Regions from separate parts of the Streptomyces sp. NPDC057877 genome, predicted to be linked through region 1. Evidence: riboswitches for the same ligand, from Rfam matches in the RefSeq annotation. Region 1 holds a riboswitch; the other holds the start of a gene.
What was found. Region 1 has a riboswitch for ZMP and ZTP ahead of ACFVQG_RS21395 (glycine hydroxymethyltransferase). Riboswitches for the same ligand answer to the same signal wherever they lie in the genome.

Region 1 (10,597 bases):
ACGGGTCTGCCTGGCCAAGGACGCGCGGCTGCGGCCCGACCTGCTCGCCGCGATGTATCCGCGCCTGGCCGACTTCCGCGCCCTGCGCGCGGAACTGGACCCGCGCGCCCTGTTCACCTCGGACCTGTCCCGCCGCCTCGGTCTCTGACCTCTTCCCTCCCCCCGCCAAGGAGTTGTCGTCGTGAAGGACGCCTTCGGTCTGCCCCAGTCCCTGCTCGTGCTCGGCGGTACCTCCGAGATCGCCCTGGCCACCGCCCGCCGTCTGATCACCCGCCGCACCCGCACGGTGTGGCTGGCCGGGCGCCCCTCCCCGGCCCTGGAAGCGGCGGCCGGACGACTGCGCGCGCGGGGTGCCGAGGTGCACACCGTCGCCTTCGACGCCCTCGACCCGGAATCCCATGAGACGGTGCTCGGCAAGGTCTTCGCCGAGGGCGACGTCGACCTGGTGCTGCTCGCCTTCGGTGTCCCCGGCGACCAGGCGCACGACGAGCGGGACCCGGCGAGCGCGGTCCGGGTCGCGCAGACCAACTACACCGGCGCGGTCTCCGCGAGCCTGGTGAGCGCCCGCGCACTCCAGGCGCAGGGGCATGGCTCCCTGGTGGTGCTGTCGTCCGTCGCCGGTGAGCGGGCCCGGCGCGCCGACTTCATCTACGGCTCCAGCAAGGCGGGCCTGGACACCTTCGCGCAGGGCCTGGGCGACGCGCTGCACGGCACCGGCGTGCACGTCATGGTCGTACGCCCCGGAGTGGTGCTGCGTCCCGGAGCCGCCCGCTCGAAGCTGATCGGCGGTCTGCCCGAGGCGCCGCTCGCCACCACCCCGGAGGCCGTCGCCACGGCCATCGAGCTGGGGCTGCGCTGCCGCTCGGAGACGGTGTGGGTGCCGGGCTCGCTACGGCTGCTGATGTCGGCGCTGCGGCACCTGCCCCGCGGGGTGTTCCGGCGGCTGCCGGTTCAGTAGCGGTCGGCGCGCTGGGTGCTGCCGCGTTCCGCGGGCGCCGAGGCCTGCGGGGGCACCACCGGGCCGCCGAAGGTGAACTCCCGCAGCTTGCGCCACACACCGTCGGCGCCCTGTTCGTAGAGGGCGAACCCGGTGCAGGGCCACTCGGCCTCGTAGTCGGCGAGTTCCTCGTAGGCCCGGTCCATGGCCTCCTCGGGGATGCCGTGGGCCACGGTGACATGCGGGTGGTAGGGGAACTGCAGCTCCCGGGCGACCGGCCCGGAGGCGTCCCGGACCTGCTTCTGGAGCCAGGCGCAGGCGTCGCCGCCCTCCACGACCTGCACGAACACCACCGGTGACAGCGGCCGGAAGGTGCCGGTGCCGGACAGCCGCATCGGGAAGGGGCGCCCGGCCGCCGCGACCTCGGTGAGATGCGTCTCGATCGCGGGCAGCAGCGCGTCGTCGACCTCCGTCGGCGGCAGCAGGGTGACATGCGTGGGGATGCCGTGAGCCGCGGCGTCGCCGAAGCCCGCGCGCCGCTGCTGGAGCAGGCTGCCGTGCGGCTCCGGGACCGCGATCGACACCCCGATCGTTACGGTCCCCACGTCGTCTCCTGTCGTCCTGGTGGTGAGCAGGGGCGGCCGCTGGTACGGCCGTCCGGCTTTCGACTGTACGGCCACGGCCATGCTCGGGGCAGGCGCAGCCGGAGTGATGTGCAGCGCTGTCCGGTGCACCGTGGCGCGCTGGTGCACGGGTGTGGGGGGGTGAGAGGCGGACCGCTCCGGCGCTCAGTGCTTGGCCGGGAGGAAGCCCACCTTGTCGTACGCCTGCGCCAGCGTCTCCGCGGCGACGGCGCGGGCCTTCTCCGCGCCCTTGGCCAGGATCGAGTCGAGCGTCTCCGGGTCGTCCAGATACTGCTGGGTGCGCTCCCGGAACGGCGTCACGAAGTCGACCATGACCTCGGCGAGGTCCGTCTTGAGCGCACCGTAGCCCTTCCCCGTGTACTTCTCCTCCAGTTCGCCGATTCCCGCCCCGGTGAGGGTGGAGTAGATGGAGAGGAGGTTGCTCACACCGGGTTTGTTCTCCGCGTCGTAGCGGATGACGGTGTCGGTGTCGGTGACCGCGCTCCTGACCTTCTTCGCGGTGGCCTTGGGGTCGTCGAGGAGGTTGATGAGGCCCTTCGGCGTGGACGCCGACTTGCTCATCTTGATCGACGGGTCCTGGAGGTCGTAGATCTTCGCCGTCTCCTTGAGGATGTACGGCTTGGGGATGGTGAAGGTCTCACCGAAGCGCCCGTTGAACCGCTCGGCGAGGTCGCGGGTCAGCTCGATGTGCTGGCGCTGGTCCTCACCGACCGGCACCTCGTTGGCCTGGTACAGCAGGATGTCGGCGACCTGGAGGACCGGGTAGGTGAACAGCCCGACCGACGCGCGCTCGGCGCCCTGCTTGGCGGACTTGTCCTTGAACTGGGTCATCCGGCTGGCCTCCCCGAAGCCGGTGAGGCAGTTCATGATCCAGCCGAGCTGGGCGTGCTCGGGGACATGGCTCTGGACGAACAGCGTGCACCGCTCGGGGTCCAGGCCCGCGGCCAGCAGCTGGGCCACGGCGAGCCGGGTGTTGGCCCGCAGCTCCTTCGGGTCCTGCGGGACCGTGATCGCGTGCAGGTCGACGACCATGTAGAACGCGTCGTGGGTCTCCTGGAGCGCCACCCACTGGCGGACGGCGCCGAGGTAGTTGCCGAGGTGGAACGAGCCTGCGGTGGGCTGGATTCCGGAGAGCACGCGAGGTCGGTCAGAGGCCATGCTCATCATTCTCTCATTGCCCGCGGCCCTTCTGGGGCATGGGGATTCCCCTCCCACGGGGCGCTCGGGTCTACCCCGCCAGCACCACCCGCAGCTGGTCCAGCCCCCAGTCCAGGTCCTCCTCGCTGATCACCAGCGGGGGCGCGATACGGATCGTCGAGCCATGGGTGTCCTTGACCAGGACGCCCCGGTCCATGAGGCGCTCGGAGACCTCGCGGCCCGTGCCGTACGCGCGGGCGATGTCCACGCCCGCCCAGAGGCCGCGGCCCCGCACCGCCGTGATCCGGCCGGTGTCGGCGAGGGCGTGCAGTTCCCGGTGCAGGTGTGCGCCCAGCTCGGTGGCGCGCGCCTGGTACTCGCCGGAGCGCAGCATCGCGATCACCTCCAGCGCCACCGCGCAGGCCAGCGGGTTCCCGCCGAAGGTCGAGCCGTGCTCGCCGGGCCGGAACACCCCGAGCACCTCCGCCGACGACACCACCGCCGACACCGGCAGGATGCCGCCGCCGAGCGCCTTGCCCAGCACATACACATCCGGCACCACGCCCTCGTGCTCGCAGGCGAAGGTCCGTCCCGTGCGGCCGAGGCCCGACTGGATCTCGTCCGCCATGAACAGCACGTTCCGCTCGCGGGTCAGCCGCCGCACCGCCGGGAGATAGCCCTCCGGCGGGACGATCACCCCCGACTCGCCCTGGATCGGCTCCAGCAGCACCGCCACCGTGTTCTCCGCGAGCGCCTGCCGCATCGCCGTGAGATCGCCGTACGGCACGATCTCGAAGCCGGGCGTGTACGGCCCGTAGTCGGCGCGGGCCTCCGGGTCGGTGGAGAAGCTGATCACCGTGGTCGTGCGGCCGTGGAAGTTGCCGCCCGCCACCACGATCTTCGCCATCTCCGCGGGCACGCCCTTGATCCGGTACCCCCATTTGCGGGCCGTCTTCACCGCCGTCTCCACGGCCTCCGCGCCGGTGTTCATCGGCAGCACCGTCTCCATGCCGCACAGCTCGGCCAGTTGGGCGCAGAACGCCGGGAACCGGTCGTGGTGGAAGGCCCGCGACGTCAGCGTCACCCGCTGCAGCTGGGCCCGCGCCGCGTCGAGCAGCCGACGGTTGCCGTGCCCGAAGTTGAGCGCCGAGTAACCGGCCAGCAGGTCCAGGTACCGGCGTCCCTCCACATCCGTCATCCACGCCCCGTCGGCCGTGGACACGACCACCGGCAGCGGATGGTAATTGTGCGCGCTGTGCGCCTCGGCGGCGGCGATGAGGTCTTCCGTAGCGGTCACGGCAGCTCCACGAGGTCAGCCGGAAGGTCGGCCAGAGGGTGATCCAGAACGCGAGTCGGCACACCAGGCCTACCCCTTTCCCGCCACGCTCGCATGCTGGACGAGGGAACCTGCCCGTACGGCGTGCCCGGTAGGCTGATCCATGGGCCGTGACTGGCGCGCTGGGATGGGACCGACCATCGGGGAGCGGCCTGCGAGAGCGAGTGCCGTGCGCCTGGGCCGAACCGTGAACCGTGACCACGCCGAAAAGCCACGCCGACCGGAGGCCGACATGCCAGACCAGCCCCTCTCCCCCGAGTCCACCGCCTACCGCGCCGCCCTCGATGTGATCCGCGCCGTGGAGCCGCGGGTCGCCGACGCCATCGGCCAGGAGGTGTCCGACCAGCGCGAGATGCTCAAGCTGATCGCCTCCGAGAACTACGCCTCCCCGGCCACCCTGCTGGCGATGGGCAACTGGTTCAGCGACAAGTACGCCGAGGGCACCATCGGCCGCCGCTTCTACGCGGGCTGCCGCAACGTGGACACCGTGGAGTCCCTCGCCGCCGAGCACGCCAGGGAACTCTTCGGCGCCCGCCACGCCTACGTCCAGCCGCACTCCGGCATCGACGCCAACCTGGTCGCCTTCTGGTCCGTCCTCGCCCAGCGCGTCGAGACCCCCGCGCTGGAGAAGGCGGGCGTCCGCCAGGTCAACGACCTCTCCGACGCCGACTGGGCCGAACTGCGCCAGGCCTTCGGCAACCAGCGCATGCTCGGCATGTCCCTGGACGCCGGTGGCCACCTCACCCACGGCTTCCGCCCGAACATCTCCGGCAAGATGTTCGACCAACGCTCCTACGGCACCGACCCCGCCACCGGCCTCATCGACTACGAGGCGCTGCGGACCTCCGCCCGGGAGTTCCGGCCGCTGATCATCGTCGCCGGTTACTCCGCCTACCCCCGGCTGGTGAACTTCCGCGTCATGCGGGAGATCGCCGACGAGGTCGGCGCCACCCTCATGGTCGACATGGCGCACTTCGCCGGTCTGGTCGCCGGAAAGGTCCTCACCGGCGACTTCGACCCGGTGCCGCACGCCCAGATCGTCACCACCACCACCCACAAGTCGCTGCGCGGCCCGCGCGGCGGCATGGTCCTGTGCGACGACTCCCTCAAGGACCAGGTGGACCGGGGCTGCCCGATGGTCCTCGGCGGCCCGCTCCCGCATGTGATGGCGGCCAAGGCGGTGGCCCTGGCGGAGGCGCGGCAGGACTCCTTCCGCGGCTACGCCCAGCGCATCGTCGACAACTCCCGCGCGCTGGCCGAGGGGCTGATGCGGCGCGGCGCCACGCTCGTCACCGGCGGCACCGACAACCACCTCAACCTGATCGACGTGGCCTCCTCCTACGGCCTCACCGGCCGCCAGGCCGAGGCCGCCCTCCTCGAGTCCGGCATCGTCACCAACCGCAACGCCATCCCGGCCGACCCCAACGGCGCCTGGTACACCTCCGGCATCCGCATCGGCACCCCCGCCCTGACCACCCGTGGTCTGGGCACCGCCGAGATGGACGAGGTCGCCGGTCTCATCGACCGCGTCCTGACCACCACCGAGCCCGGCACCACCAGCAAGGGCACGCCCTCCAAGGCCCAGCACGTCATCGACCCGAAGACCGCCGTCGAGATCTCCCGCCGGGCCACCGACCTGGTCGCCGGTTTCCCGCTGTACCCCGAGATCGACCTCGGCTGAGCCCTCACCGGGCCCGTCGGGCATCCGGTCACACATCCCGTAGCTCCTGCCTCGGTCCCGGCTCCGGCCGGGGCCGGTGCGAGCGGTTCACCGCGAGCGGGCGCAGCAGCAACGCCAGTACGGCACCGGCTGCCGCGCCCGGCAGGGCCCACCACCAGCCGTCGTCCCCACCGCCCCGGCCGTCCGTCGCGGAGGCGGCGGCCAGGGAGGGCGATGCGGTGACCGTCCCGCCCGGCTGACCCGCCGCGGCCGTCTCGGTGCTCTCGGGTGCGGGCGGGGCCGCCGCCGGGTCCTTGGCCGTCCCCATCACCCCGAGCCGCTCCAGCAGGGCCCGCAGCTCGGCGGGCTGCTTGGCGCGATGCCAGGCGCCGGTCCACTGCGGGGGGTTGGTCGAGGTGTGGATCCAGAGGGACGAACCCCCGGCGGGGACATGGACGCGGCTCATCCGCCAGGGGTCTATGTCGTGCACCATCCAGGTGACATTGATCTGCCTGGACCTCACCAGCTCGGAGTCGGAGGGCCGCTCCGCGCTGCCCCCGGCCCGCTCGCCCAGCAGGCGGTCCAACTCGGCGTACTCCTTGTCGGAGTAGTACAGAGCCGCCGTCTCACGGCTCTCCGGCGACACCACGAGCGCGCTCGTCGGCCCACCGGCCGCCGCGCCCGGCGCACACCACCACACCACCAGCCATGACAGCACCAACGCCGTCACCACCGACGCCAGCTGACGCGCCGACCAGCTCTCCCCACGTCGCACGAGCATGCCCATACCAGCCCCCTGCCGAGTGATCCCCTGAACCCTCGCGGCCCGTCCGCGGGCCGCGTGTCACTTCTGGTACACCGCCCGGCCCGCCGGGGTTCCCACCCCGCCCCGACTTCCTACGGCCGCGGAACGGACCTCGCGATCTCCACCGCCCGCTCCTCCGACGGCACGCCCTCCAGCCGCAGCGTCACCACGCCGCCCTCCGGGGCGGAACGGGTCCACAGCAGCGTCGGGCCCGCGGTGCGCTTGACGCGGGTGTACAGGTCGCCGTCCGGGTCCACCAGCCAGTAGGCCAGCCGGTGCGGGCGGGCGAACCACAGGGCCGGATTCGAAGGGTCGTCGCCGAGTTGGAGCCACTGCGGCTGCTCCCGCACCGTCTTGGCGAAGCCGACGTCGAGGCGGGCCGGGTGCTCGTCCAGCCGTATCGTGCGCCCCCGCTCCCGCCAGCACAGGGTCACCAGGAACCGCCCCTGCGGCTCCCGGCTCACCGACACCGCGTCCGGAGCGCCCAGCGCGTCCGGCACCACCGGCCGGAACCCCGCCTCACGCTCGGCCCGGGCCAGCGACACCGACCGGCCACAGCCGGGCACCTCGGCGGGGGTGGGCGGCGGCGCCGAGGGGTCGTAGCGCACCTCGATGCCGCCGAAGCCGAACCAGTCGACGACCGCGGCCCGCACCGGGGGCGTGAGCACGAGCACCGTCAGCAGCCCGCACAGCAGCGCCGTCAGCGAACGCCACCGCGCCCGCGTCCACCGCCGCACCTGCCGCAGCCGCGCACCGGCATCCGCGGCGCCGCCGACCGGCTCCGGCACCGGCACCTGCTCGGCCAGTATCCGCTCCAGCACCCGCTCGACCATCGACTCCGCCGCGCCGTCCCCGGGCCGGTCCAGCGACCGCCCCAGCGCCCGCAGCTCCTCCGGCAGCCGGGAGGCACCCTCGCGGTCCGGCTCGCGCCCCTCACTCACCCTCGTCACCCCCTTCCCGTCCTCCCCGTCCTCCCCGTCCTTCAGGTCCTCCCCGTCCTCCCCGAGGCTCGAAGTCCGGCAGCAGTCGGCCCAGCTTGCGCAGGGCGCGGTTCAGCCGGGACTTCACCGTGCCACGGGGCCAGCCGAGGGCCTCGGCCGTCTCGGACTCGTCCATCTCCAGCAGATAGCGGTAGGTGACGACCAGGCGGTGTTCCTCGCCCAGCTGCTCCAGGGCGGACAGCAGGGCCGCGCGGCGCTCGGTCTCCAGGGTGGCGACCGCCGGGTCCGCGGACTCGGGTATCAGCGGCTCGGCCTCAACGTACGCCGCCTCCCGGCCCGCGAGCGTGCGCTGCCGGGCCGCCGTGCGCATGCTGTTCCTCGCCTCGTTGGCGACGATCGACAGCAGCCACGGCTTGAACGCCGCGCCGTCCCTGAACCGGCCCAGCGCGCAGTACGCCTTGACGAAGGCCTGCTGCACCACGTCCTCCGCGTCCGCTCCCGCCCCGAGCGCGGTGGCCGCCCGCAGTGCGATGCCCGTATGGGCGCGCACCAGCTCCGCGTACGCCTCCGGCTCTCCGGCGCGTACGCGTGCGATCACCGCGGCCTCATCGACGATGCGGCCCCCCTCCCGCGTCCTCACACACTTGGTACACCGCCGAAGGCCCACCGGTTCCCACCCGGCGCCCACGACTTTCCACAGCACCCCCGCCACCACCCCACACGGCCCCGGCCACCGCGCGCCCCCCGCTCCCCGGTGTGAGACTGCAGTGCGGCGCACCACACCTGGCACGGGCGGCGCGAAGGAAGGAGACGAGGTGGGAATGCCGACGCCCGAGGGCGGCATGCTGGAGGAGTTCCTCGCCGATCCGGGCAACTTCGCGCTGGACCTGGGCACGGTCATCGCACGCTGCTCCGCGGCCCTGGGGCTGCAGCACTCCGTGGTCTACCTCGCCGACATCCAGCAGCGTCAGCTGCTGAAGATGACCGACACCGCCTCGGCCCTGTCCATCGACGACACCCTGGCGGGCTGGTGCTACCGCACCCAGGCGCTCCGGGTGGAGGAGTCCGACCCGGGCGGCATGACGGCCTGGTTCCCGCTGCTGGACGGCGCCGAGCGGCTGGGCGTGCTCGCCGTGCACGCGCCCGCGCTCACCCCGGTGGTCCTGCGCCGCGGCCGGGCCCTCGCCTCGCTGCTGGCCATAATGATCACCTCCAAGCGGGCGTACAAGGACTCCTTCGTACGACGGACCCGTACCGAACCGATGCACCTGCCCGCCGAGATGCTGCGCGCCTTCCTGCCGCCGCGCACGATCGGCACCGCGCACGTGGTGTCGACGGCCGTGCTCGAACCGGCCTACGACATCGGCGGTGACGCCTTCGACCACTCCCTCACCGAGACGACCCTGCACACGGCGGTGCTGGACGCCATGGGCCACAACCTCGCCTCGGGCCTGACGACCGCCGTCTCGCTGGCCGCCTGCCGCAACGCGCGCCGCACCGGGGCGAACCTGCCCGAGCTGGTGACCTGCGTCGACGACGCGCTGGCGGCGTGGCTGCCGGACCAGTTCTGCACCGGGGTGATCACCCAGCTGGACCTGGCCACCGGGGTGCTGCGCTGGATGAACTGCGGGCATCCGGCGCCGCTGCTGATCCGGGACGAGCTGCCGATGATCGACGAGATGGCGCGCCAGCCGGACCCGCCGATGGGGCTGCCGTTCCTGCTCGCCGGGCGGCCCCGGCAGACCCACGAGATCACCCTCGAACCGGGCGACCGGGTGCTGATGTACACGGACGGCGTCACCGAGGCGCGCACCCGGGAGGGCGAGGAGTTCGGCCTCCAGCGCTTCGCCGACTCCATCATCCGGGCGACCGCCGCGGGGGAACTCGCCCCGGAGGTGCTGCGCCGTCTGATCCACTCCATCCTGGACGCCCAGCACAACCGGCTCCGCGACGACGCGACGATCCTGATGTTCGAGTGGTGGCCGCCGTCGCAGTAACAGCCTCAGAGGATCACATGCGGCAGGAAACGCGCGTACTCGTCCGTGACCAGCCCGGACGACTCCCGGATGCCGAGCCCCGCCGCCTCGTCCTCGACGACCCACGCCCCGAGAACGACCCGGTTGCCGTCGAAGTCGGGCAGCGGGGCCAGTTCCTGGTAGCAGCAGGGCTCCCCGCGCACCACGGGATCCGCGCCCGGTGCGTGGACCGTCACGCCCGCGCCCTCCCTGCCGAGCAGCGGCTTGGCGACGTAACCGGTGGTCGTGGCCAGGTCGCGGGGGCCGTCGAGATAGGCGGGGAGGAGGTGCGGGTGCCCCGGGTACAGCTCCCAGAGGACGGCCAGGAGGGCCTTGTTGCTGAGCAGCATCTTCCAGGCGGGCTCGATCCAGAGGGTGGAGCCCGTGCCGCCGCCGTTGTCGAGGGTGGCGAGGACGTGGGGCGCGAAGCGGTCCGTGGTCAGCCACTCCCAGGGGTAGAGCTTGAAGCAACTGCGGATGAAGCGCAGCCGGTTGTCGACGAAGCGGCCGGACAGCCGGTCCCAGCCGATCTCCTCCATGGAGATCCAGTCGGTGTCCAGGCCCGCCTGCTCGGCGGTCTCCTTGAGGTAGGCGACGGTCATCAGGTCCTCGCCGAGTTCGTCGGCGGAGGAGTGCGCGAAGTACAGCGGGCTGCCCGGCTGGAGCAGTCCGGCCTGGTTCCCCCAGGCGGCGACGAGGCGTTCGTGCAGGGAGTTCCACTGATCGGCGCCGGGGAAGCGCTCCTCCATCCAGAACCACTGCGGGGAGGCGGCCTCGACCAGCGACGTGGGCGTGTCGGCGTTGTACTCCAGCAGCTTGGCCGGACCGGTGCCGTCGTGGCGCAGGTCGAAGCGGCCGTACACGGAGGGGAGTTCGGCGCGCCGGTGCCAGGCCTCGGCGACGGCGCGGGCCACGCGCGGGTCGGTGATCCCGAGGTCAGCGAAGCGGTTCGCCTCGACGATGTGCGCGGCGGCGGCGAGACACATGCGGTGCAGTTCCTCGACGACCTCCTCCAGCGCCTCGACCTCCGCCAGGGAGAAGACGTAGTAGGCGCTCTCGTCCCAGTAGGGGCGCAGGGAGTCGTCGGGGTAGCGCGTGAGCGGGTAGATGAGCCCCTGCTCC
Region 2 (10,597 bases), on a different contig from region 1:
TCATGGCAGAGGTGGCACGCGAGGAGCAACGGGCTCAAAGGGAAGCGATCTACGGCTCGTACACCCCGGGGCGGGGCAAACGGGAGGGGCATCACTTCAGCCCCGAGGTCTGCGCCCAGGCCGACAGGGAGTTCAAGCCTGCCCGAGACCTCGTACGGCAGTGGTGCGGTGCGCAGGCAGTCGAGCCCGATGCCGAACTTCACATCCTGCGGGCGGAGGTCGTCAGGCTCGGCAGGATCGTGGAGCAGGCCGTCGGCATGCTCCGGCAAGCCGGCCGGGAGAAGGACGCCACGAAGATCGAGGCACAGTTCGAGATCCCAGTGGCGGAGTTCCGCAGGATGCAGCCGCCCGGCTGACCCATCCACGGGACGATATGCGCGCTTGGTCGGCGACAGTATCGTCCGCGGTATGCGAGCAGGAGACAGAGATGGCCAAGGAGCCCCTCACCGAGCGGCAGTCTCCACGTCGACCAGAGCCCAGTCGTGGGCGTAGTCGGCCATGTCGGGCACATCGAAGGAGGTGGAGACGAGACTCATGACGGCAAGGATGATCTGATATCCAGCGCCCCTTCAACCCGTATGCCGATTTGCCATCGTTTGGATGGCTGCAACGAGGCGGTCCTACGACGTCGACCGCTGAACCGGCGGGACCACCGGGCGCTGACGCATCCGCAGGCCACGCCTTCTCGGCGGCTTACCGCCCTCACAGGCAGCGAGCCGCCATCAGCAGAACCGCCCGCCAGGCCGACACGCGGGCTCTCGCTCCGAGCGACGACCTTGCTGACACGGCATCACCGGGCTGGCGAGGCGTCAGCGACGCTGCATGCCGAGCTGGCTCGCGGCGGCTTCCACGGTCTGCGCGAGCAGGACGGCAATGGTCATCGGCCCAACGCCACCGGGAACCGGAGTGATCAGACGAGCTCGGGTGAGGGCGGTGTCGTAGTCCACGTCTCCGACGTTGCCCGGGTTGTAGCCGGCGTCGATCACGACCGCGCCGGGTTTGACGTCCTCACCGCGGATCAGCCGAGGCCGTCCCACGGCTGCTACCACGACATCCGCTTCCCGGACGATCGCCGACAGGCCAGCCGTGCGGGAGTGGCAGTACGTGACCGTCGCGTCCTTGGCGAGCAGGAGCATCCCGGCCGGTTTGCCGAGAATCGCGCTGCGGCCCACCACGACGGCGTGCTTGCCGGCGAGTTCGACGTCGTACGCTTCCAGCAACCGCATGATCCCGCCCGGAGTGCAGGACACGAATCCCGGCAGCGCGAAGCTCATCGCGGCGAAGGAATGCATCGTCACCCCGTCGACGTCCTTCTCCGGAGCGATGGCCTCGAACGCCGCTCGCTCGTCGATGTGCGGGCCGCAGGGGTGCTGCAACAGGATCCCGTGCACTTCCGGATCGCTGGACAGGCCCGCGAGGGTGTCGATCAGTTCGGCGGTCGTGGTGGCGGCGGGCAGACCGATATGCCGGGACTGGATGCCTGCCTTCGCGCACCGCGCCCGTTTCATGCGGATGTACGTGGCCGACGCGGGATCCTCTCCCACCATCACCGTCGCCAGGCAGGGACTGGTCCCCGCTCGTCGTGAGATCTCTGCCGCCTTGGCAGCAGCCTCTTCGACGATGCGTTTGGCGAGGCTGGTGCCATCCATGAGCTGGGCCGTCTGAGTCGCGGACATCGTTGCCCTCCAGGCGTTGCTGACCACTCGCCCAGGCGCACGGCAACGACGTCTCGTCAGACCGCTCCCCGGTGGTGCTCCACCTCAGCGCCAGTCACGGCCCACGCTGAACTGTAGTAGACGCAGCATGCTCACACCCGACCAGCGTGCTCGGCCGGGAGCGACCTGCGAAGGCGCACCTCCTGCAGTGACGTCATGTCACGTGAACATCCCAGACGCGCTTCCACCTGTCGGATACCTCCCGAACTCACAGACAGATGCTGCAGGAAGTGAACGAAGCCAGGCGGGTGGCGCTGTCCGCTTGCCATGCGGCGGCTAGAAGATGTCGACCGATGCATCCTGCGTGAGGTTCTCGAGGATCGTGCGTATCCACGGGCTGCGAACGGCTGGTAGCCGGACCAAGGTGTGCTCGAACGTGCCCCGGTCGGCCCGGAACAGGTAGTTGGGGCGCGGAGGGAGCGGGTCGTCGCGGAGTACGTCCTGGGGTATGCCGCCCGACGCGGGAACAGGCAGGTACGGCTCGGGGGAGACCAGCCACAGCCACACCCCCAGCGGCAGGGGCACCGGGTACGCCGATGCCGCCGGGCCGGCGGGGGTCCAGGTCTGACCCGTCTGAGGATGGACCGGTACGAGGAGGATGTCGACTCCCGCACTGGCGGAGGGTTCTCCCGGTCCGGCCAGGACGGCGTGCCGCGTTGGCGGGGCTGCGGGCAGCAAGGCGTCGAGCGCGCGTTGGAACACGTCCGCGGTCAGACCGCCCGGGACCTTCACGGGCTGCCCTTTGGAGGCCACCAACAGGTGGGCGAGCGCCTGGCCGGCTGCCGCCTCCCATTGAGGACTCCACGACCAGTAGTGACTCGACCCAGACCGTCCTCCCCATGTGCCGATCGGCTCGAACGGGGGCGTGCGCTCCGCCCTCTCTGCCAATTCCGTCCAGGAGAACGGCGCGGTGCGGACGCCGTCGACGAGGACGCGGCGCACGGCGTCTGAGCTGAGCCGCACTGCCTGCCAGAGCGAGCAGTCGTCGACCCTTGTTGCTACGGGCAGGTCGCACGCCTCGCAGGCCATGTTGGGCCCCTCGGCCCCGTCGAGGCCACAGCAGGCACCGCCGCGTTTCTCGGGAATCAGCCGGGTACCGCGGATGTCACCGGGAGCAATGACGATTGCCCCGGGCGTGTTGTCGGACAGGGCGTAGACCGGCGCGTAGATGCCGCGTGCCTCCGCCTCGCCCGGATCGATCTCGTCCCCCATCCGCCATGGCCCTCCCCATGGGTCCGGGTCCACGGCAAACGTCCCTGCCTCCATGAGTACCGGTAGTTGGACCCCATTCCCGTACTTCTGACGGGCATGGGACGGAAGGGAGACCTGGGACAAAGGGACTGTCAGCTCGACACCGCAACGCGCACAACTGAAAACGAACAAAGGCACCCTCCGTAAGGGATACAGCTGCATGGTCGCAGCTCAGAGGTGGCCCGCCAACGTGTTTTCATCCGTCTGGCAATGGCACCTGCCACAGTCAGGGAGCGTCGACGCAGCGGGGGTGAGTGCCAGCCGCCGCCGATGACGCGGGCGCACGTCTGCGCGGCCGAGGGCGATGCTTGTGGGCCGACCACAGACCGTGGCGTTGGTGAGCGGTTCGACGGCAAGAGAGCGCACCGAAACTTCGGGAAGTCTTCGGGAAGGGCACCCGCCGAGGGCCGGACGAGATCGTCTCCAGCCGGACACCAGCCAGCTCCGCCCGAGGATCCACCCGCACCCGCGAAGCTGCTCGGCCGGGCCCGATAAACGGCCCTGAACAGCAAAAATGCCCTCCCGATGGGAGGGCGGAAAGAGGGCGCCCCCGGCAGGACTCGAACCTGCGGCCAAGCGCTTAGAAGGCGCCTGCTCTATCCACTGAGCTACGGGGGCCTGGTGTGGTGGCCTCTGTCGTGGTGCCCGGGTGTGGGCTGATCCTTGACGCTGCCGGGGACAAGGATAGGGCTCCCGGATCCATGTCCCTGTCGCTTCGCCTCCGTGGCTCGATGTGGAGGTTCGGTGAAGCGGTCCTGATAATCGCAGGCAGGTACGAATCGTGCAGCGCTTTTGGCGTCCCGCGTCCCGGGTGTTGTGCACTCGTTATGCCTCGGCTGTGGCCATGTCCCGGTCGCCCCTTCCGTCCCTTGTGTTCCATCGGCGCGCAGACATGTCTATATGCTTCAGAATTCCCCTAAAATTGGGCATTCTTCACATGTGGTGACCTTGGACGTACGGCCTCAGCTGCTCGACGCACTCTCCGCCCTGCGCGACCGTGTCGCCGCCGCACGCTTCCCGCTGCCCCTGGCGGGGGCCCCACGCGCGCGTGCCAACCGCGACGAACTGCTCGCGCAGCTCGACGACTACTTGGTGCCCCGGTTGAGGGAAACCGAAGCACCATTGCTGGCCGTCGTGGGGGGCTCCACCGGCGCGGGCAAGTCGACGCTCGTCAACTCCCTCGTGGGGCGGCGGGTCAGCGAGGCGAGTGTGCTGCGGCCCACGACCCGGACGCCGGTGCTCGTCTGCCATCCGGAGGATCATCACTGGTTCAGCGGCATGCGCGTACTGCCCGACCTCACGCGCGTGTGGGTGCCCCAGCGCGAGACAGGCGACGATCTCCTCCTCCCCGGGGAGGACCCGATGCGGGTGCTCCGGATCGAGACCGCCGACACCCTGCCGCCCGGCCTCGCCCTCCTCGACGCCCCCGACATCGACTCCCTGGTGGCCGACAACCGTGTCCTCGCCGCCGAGCTGATCTGCGCCGCCGACATCTGGGTCATGGTGACCACGGCCGCCCGGTACGCCGACGCCGTGCCCTGGCATCTGCTGCGCACCGCGAAGGAGTACAAGGCCACCCTCGTCACCGTTCTCGACCGCGTCCCCCACCAGGTCGTCTCCGAGGTCTCCCGGCAGTACGGGGCGCTGCTCACCAAGGCCGGACTCGGCGACGTACCCCGCTTCACCGTGCCCGAGCTGCCCGAGTCCGCCTGGGGCGGCGGACTCCTGCCCGCCACCGCCGTGGCGCCGCTGCGGACCTGGCTCCTCCACCAGGCCCAGGACGCGGGCGCCCGCCAGCACGCCATGGCCCGTACGGCATACGGCGTCCTGGACTCCCTCAAGGCCCGCATGCCCGAGCTGGCCGGTGCCGCCGCCGCGCAGTACGCCGCCGCGCTCCGGCTCACCGGCGCCGTCGACACCGCCTACGACAGCGAGCACGCGCGCGTACGGGGCCGGTTGCAGGCCGGTGCCGTACTCGCCGGTGACGCGCTCAAGCGCTGGCGCGCCTTCCCTCTCGACTGCACCGCTGGCGAACTCCTCGACGCCCTCGGCGAGAGCCTGTGCGAGCTGCTGCTGTGCGCCGTCACCGCCGCCGACGAACGCGTCGACGACGCCTGGCGGCGCGAACCCGCCGCGGACGCCCCGGAACTCACCGCCCAGGAGCCGACCACGGAGCCCGTCGAGCACCGCATCGGGATGACCGTACGGCGGTGGCGGCGCGAGGTGGAGGAGTACGCCGAGGAAGAGGTGCGCGAGCTGGACCGGAGCGTCGCGCCCGACCCCGAGGTGATCGCCGCGCTGGTCGCCACGGCCCTGCTGGGCGGTCGCCGGGCGCGCACCGCGGGCGAGGGGCTCGCCGAGCGGATCGGCGCCCACGGCGCGCTGCGGCTGCGCGACCGCGGCGGGCGGCTGCTCATCGACTGCCTGGACCGGGTGATGAACACCGAGCGCGAGCGCCGTCTCGCCCCGCTGGACGCGCTCGAGGTCCATCCGGAACCGCAGGCCGAACTCATCGCCGCGCTGTCCGTACTGCAGAAGGAGAGGTGACCGGTGACCGCCGTCACTGACCAGGACCACACGGAGCACGCCGATCACACGGAGCACAGGGATCACAGCGATCACACCGAGAACGTCGATCGTGCCGTGGAGACGGAGGCGGAGGTGGAGAAGGAAGCAGAGACGGAGAAGGAGCCGGAGCGCGAGGAGCCCGGCTCCGGCAGCGGGGACGGCGTACCTGCGGAGGGTGGCATGGGGGAAGAGGAGAGCCCAGGGGCGGCGCGCAAGGACAGCCCGCGCGTGACGGAGCGTCCGGCCGACCGGCCCGCCGAGCCCCGCCCCATCCCCGATCCCCCCTCCTACCGCCCTACGGTCCGCCCGCCTGAGCCTCCCGCCGACCGCCAGGGCAAGACCCGTACGTCGACCAGTACGGCCCCTCAGGGGGACGCCGAGGACTCGGCGGAGGCCTGGGACGACGGGCTGATCGCGCGGCGGGTGAACGAGGACGCGGAGGCGCCGGAGACGGCAGCCGTGGTGGAGACCCGGACGCCCGGGCCGCGGACCGTGCCGCCGCTGGCGTACGACGGGTCGCTGCGGTCACGGCTGGACGCCATGCGCGAGCTGGTCGGCCTGTCCCGGGCGCGGCTGGACGGCCGGACGCTCGGCGAGGCGGGCCGGGTGCTCGACGAGGCCGCCGCGCGGCGCAGGCTCTCCGGACAGCACACCGTCGTCGCCATCGCGGGCGCGACGGGCAGCGGCAAGTCCCAGCTGTTCAACGCGCTCGCCGGGGTGACCATCTCGGAGACCGGCGTACGACGGCCCACCACCGCCTCGCCCATCGCGTGCAGTTGGAGCGACGGCGCCGCGAGCCTGATCGACCGGCTCGGCATCCCCGGGCGGCTGCGCCGCCGCCCCGTGCAGAGCCCGGAGGCGGAGGCACAACTGCGCGGGCTCGTCCTGGTGGACCTGCCCGACCTCGACTCGGCGGCCGTACAGCACCGGGAGCAGGCGGACCGGGTGCTGGCGCTGGTGGACGCGATCATCTGGGTCGTCGATCCGGAGAAGTACGCCGACGCCGTACTCCACGAGCGCTATCTGCGGCCCATGGCCGGTCACGCGGAGGTCATGTTCGTCGTCCTGAACCAGATCGACCGGCTGCCCGGGGAGGCCACCGAGCAGGTCCTCGACGATCTGCGGCGGCTGCTGGACGAGGACGGCATCGCCCTGGGGGAGTACGGCGAACCGGGCGCGACCGTGCTCGCCCTGTCCGCGCTCACCGGGGACGGCCTCGGGGAACTGCGCGAGGCGCTCGGCCAGTTCGTCGCGGAGCGCGGCGCGGCGGCCCGGCGGATCTCCGCCGACCTGGACGCCGCGGCCGTACGGCTGTGGCCGGTGTACGCCACGGGACGGCGTACGGGGCTCAGTGAGCGCGCGCGGGACGAGTTCTCCGCGCGGCTCGCGGACGCCGTCGGTGCCACCGCCGCCGGTGAGGCCGCCGAACGTGCCTGGCTGCGCAACGCCAACCGCGCGTGCGGTACGCCGTGGCTGCGGCTGTGGCGCTGGTACGAGGAGCGTCGGGAGCCGTCCACGGGCCGGTTCCCGCAGCGCCCGCAGCCGGAGGAGGAGGTCACCGCGCGGCAGCGCGTCGAGCAGGCGGTGCGGACGGTGGCCGACCGGGCGTCGGCGGGGCTGCCCGCGCCCTGGGCGCAGGCCGTGCGGGAGGCCGCCGTACGCGGCTCGCAGGGGCTGCCGGAGGCGCTGGACGAGCTGGCGTCGCGGGCCGGGTTGCCGCCGGGTCGGCCGCCGCGGCCGGGCTGGTGGCCCGCCGCGGTGCTGGTGCAGGCGTCGATGACGCTGCTTCAGGTGATCGGCGGGCTGTGGCTGGTGGGGCAGATCGTGGGGTTCATGTCGCCGAACCTCGGGGTGCCCGTGCTGCTGATGGTGCTCGGGATCGTCGGCGGGCCGATCGTCGAGTGGAGCTGCAGGATGGCCGCCCGGGGACCGGCACGGCGGTACGGCCTGGAGGCGGAACGGCGCTTGCGGGACGCCGCGGCCGGGTGCGGGCGGGCCCGGGTGCTCGATCCGGTGGCGGCTGAGCTGCTGCGGTACCGGGAGGTGCGGGAGCAGTATGCGCGGGTGATGGGGGCGGAGGTGGTGGGGGCGGCCGGGGGGAGGTGAGGGGGCCGCCGGGCCCCTGCCCTTGTGGGCGCGTCACCCGTTCGGGTGGCGGAGTTTTCCACAGGTGGGGAGCGGTCCACAGCGCTCAGCGGGCCCGGCGCGGCGGAGGCAGTCTGGCCTTGCGGCGATCGCGACGGACGCGGTCGCCTCGGCAGACACAGCCGCATGGAGGGGACAGCGATGAACGAGACGGTGATCTGCGTGGTGGGCAACGTGGCGACGCAGCCGGTGTACCGGGACCTGGCGTCGGGACCTTCGACGCGCTTCCGGCTGGCGGTGACCGCGCGGTACTGGGACCGGGAGAGGAGCACCTGGACGGACGGGCACACCAACTTCTTCACGGTGTGGGCCAACCGGCAGCTCGCCACCAACGTGTCGGCCTGCCTCTCGGTGGGCGATCCGGTCGTCGTGCAGGGCAGGCTGAAGGTACGGACGGACGTGCGCGAGGGTCAGAACTGGACCTCGGCGGACATCGACGCGCTGGCGATCGGCCATGACCTCGCCCGGGGCACCTCGGCCTTCCGACGCGCACAGGCGAGGAGCGACACGGCAGCGGCCTCGACGACGCGGCAAACGGAACCCAACTGGGAGACACCGGCGCCCAGTTCGGAGGACCGGGAAAGGCAACCGAGTCAACAGGCCCCGGAGCCAGCTCTGGTGACGTGAAGTCGGCTCCCCCGTGACCGCCCAACCGCCGTCGCCCGAACTGCGGCTTATCGACGAATGTGCACCGAACAACCCGCAGTGATTTGTCGATAAGCCCTGCTCGCGGGGGGTCCCCGCGATAACGATTCCGATTCGGATCGGTTGGCTGACGGGCTCACGGGGAAGCGCGGCGCGAGCCGTACCTAGGATGCCGGAAATAGCTCTTGGGGCTACTGATTCTGCTGGTGGGACCGCACCCCCACGTCAATGGGTCCTGCTCGAAGGGGAATTACGTGCTTTCTTCGTCCTCCACGCCGTCCCTGCCGTCGGCGCCGTCCGCTCCGTCCACCCTGCCCGGGCAGTCGGCGCGCAGACAGCGGATGGCTCGCCGTGCCGCCGGGGCGGCGCTGGTCGCCGGGCTCGTCGCCACCGGTGTGACGGTGGGCGCGGGCTCGGCCGCCGCCGAGGACGGGACGGCCCCCACCCGGGGCGGGGCGACGGCCACCATCGGCGGCCTGAAGACGTACGGCGGTGCGGTGGTCCACACCGAGGGCGGGGACCTGGACGTGTCGGCGGGCCTGTTCGAGATGTCCGTCGAGGGCGGCGGCACCCTGCAGACCTACTGCGTCGACCTGCACAACCCCACGCAGAAGGACGCCAGGTACCACGAGACCCCGTGGAGCGGCACGTCCCTGGGCGCCAACAAGGACGCGGGCCGGATCCGCTGGATCCTGCGGCACTCCTACCCGCAGGTGAACGACCTCGCGGCGCTGGCGCGGAAGGCGGGCATACGCGGCGGCCTGACCGAGCAGGACGCGGCGGCCGGTACGCAGGTGGCCATCTGGCGGTACTCCGACGGCGCGGACGTCGACGCCGTCGACGCGGAGGCGGAGAAGCTCGCCGACTACCTGGAGAAGAACGCCCGCGACCTGACGGAACCCAAGGCCTCCCTCACCCTCGCCCCGCCCGCGGTCTCGGGCCGCCCCGGCGAGCTGCTGGGCCCGGTGACGGTGGACACGGACGCCGACACGGTCACGGTGAGCCCCCCGGCGGACGCCGTCACCAGCGGCGTACGCATCGTCGACGCGAAGGGTGAGCCCGTCACCTCCGCCGCCGACGGCGACCGGCTGTTCTTCGCTGTGCCGAAGGACACCGCGGACGGCTCGGCGGACCTCACCCTGACCGCCACCACCACCGTCCCGGTCGGCCGCGCCTTCGCCTCCGAGAGCCGTAGCCAGACCCAGATCCTGGCTGGTTCCAGCGAGTCGACGGTGTCGGTGACGGCGCGGGCGACCTGGGCCTCGGCGGGCGCCATACCCGCCGTGTCCGCCCGGAAGAACTGCGCCGAGGGCGGCCTGGACATCACCGCGTCCAACGTCGGCGACGAGGACTTCACCTTCGAGCTGATGGGCATCGAGCACAGCATCGCCGCGGGCGAGACCCGCACGGTGACGGTCCCCCTGCGGGAGGACCAGCCCTACGACTTCACGATCACCGGCCCCGGCGGCTTCGAACAGCGCTTCACCGGCGTCCTGGACTGCAAGACCCAGGGCACCGACACGGGCATCACCACCCAGACGCTCAACGAGCCCAGCCCGACCGTCTCCACCCCCACCGACGACGACCTGAACCTCGCCGCCACCGGATCCTCCAACGCCACACCGTTGATCGCGGGCGCGGCCATCGGGTTCGTGGTGATCGGTGGGGCGGCGCTGGTAGTCGTACGCCGCAGGAACGCTCAGTAGGCGACCTTGCCCCCCGCCCTCTCCACCGCGGCAGGCCTCGGGCTCCCGGCCCTCGCCGCCGTGGCGAGTTGGAGCAGCCTCCTGCTGGTCGTGCAGGGCCGGGTGGTCCCCGGCTGGTGGCTGAGCGCGGCCCTCCTGACCCTCTCGCTCCTCCTCCACCGGACCCTCACCCGACGCGGCACGGAGGCCCCGGGCCTCCCGCCCAAACGGGCGGCATGGACCCGGCGGGGTGCCCGCCTGCTGATCGGCACGGCGGTCCTCGGCACCGCGTGGGGAGCGGCGGACGACCTGATCTCGGGCGCCCAGTACCACGTACTGCGCCCCGAGGGCCCGGACGGCTGCACGGCCGTGGTCCGCGAGACGTCCTACCTCGCGATCGCCAACGGCGAGGCGTACGCGGTGGGACACACCGGCCTGGCCCTCGGCACATCGGGATCCTGGACGGTCGACGACGGCTACCGGCCGATCGCCGCGGGCACGTACAAGCTGAGCTGGGGCCGCGACGGCGGTCTCCTACGGATCAGCGGCACGGCCACCGATCCCGTCGTCAGCGGCGGCTGGGCCGAG

Region 2: another riboswitch for ZMP and ZTP. It lies ahead of ACFVQG_RS13300 (bifunctional 5,10-methylenetetrahydrofolate dehydrogenase/5,10-methenyltetrahydrofolate cyclohydrolase); the one in region 1 lies ahead of ACFVQG_RS21395 (glycine hydroxymethyltransferase).

What each region holds. Positions count from the first base shown of each region.
Region 1 is NZ_JBHVMS010000006.1:622,273-632,869, forward strand. It holds gene ACFVQG_RS21370 (FAD-binding protein) at 1-148, shown strand, start outside; gene ACFVQG_RS21375 (decaprenylphospho-beta-D-erythro-pentofuranosid-2-ulose 2-reductase) at 182-958, shown strand; gene ACFVQG_RS21380 (2'-5' RNA ligase family protein) at 952-1,542, opposite strand; gene trpS (tryptophan--tRNA ligase) at 1,726-2,739, opposite strand; gene rocD (ornithine--oxo-acid transaminase) at 2,810-4,015, opposite strand; ZMP/ZTP riboswitch at 4,155-4,242, shown strand; gene ACFVQG_RS21395 (glycine hydroxymethyltransferase) at 4,287-5,735, shown strand; gene ACFVQG_RS21400 (hypothetical protein) at 5,764-6,495, opposite strand; gene ACFVQG_RS21405 (hypothetical protein) at 6,612-7,460, opposite strand; gene ACFVQG_RS21410 (RNA polymerase sigma factor) at 7,453-8,058, opposite strand; gene ACFVQG_RS21415 (PP2C family protein-serine/threonine phosphatase) at 8,282-9,457, shown strand; gene ACFVQG_RS21420 (glutathionylspermidine synthase family protein) at 9,463-10,597, opposite strand, start outside.
Region 2 is NZ_JBHVMS010000004.1:383,334-393,930, forward strand. It holds gene ACFVQG_RS13295 (hypothetical protein) at 1-356, shown strand, start outside; gene ACFVQG_RS13300 (bifunctional 5,10-methylenetetrahydrofolate dehydrogenase/5,10-methenyltetrahydrofolate cyclohydrolase) at 810-1,676, opposite strand; ZMP/ZTP riboswitch at 1,699-1,784, opposite strand; gene ACFVQG_RS13305 (hypothetical protein) at 1,992-3,098, opposite strand; tRNA gene ACFVQG_RS13310 (tRNA-Arg) at 3,512-3,584, opposite strand; gene ACFVQG_RS13315 (dynamin family protein) at 3,906-5,513, shown strand; gene ACFVQG_RS13320 (GTPase) at 5,517-7,640, shown strand; gene ACFVQG_RS13325 (single-stranded DNA-binding protein) at 7,821-8,306, shown strand; gene ACFVQG_RS13330 (Cys-Gln thioester bond-forming surface protein) at 8,666-10,030, shown strand; gene ACFVQG_RS13335 (hypothetical protein) at 10,037-10,597, shown strand, end outside.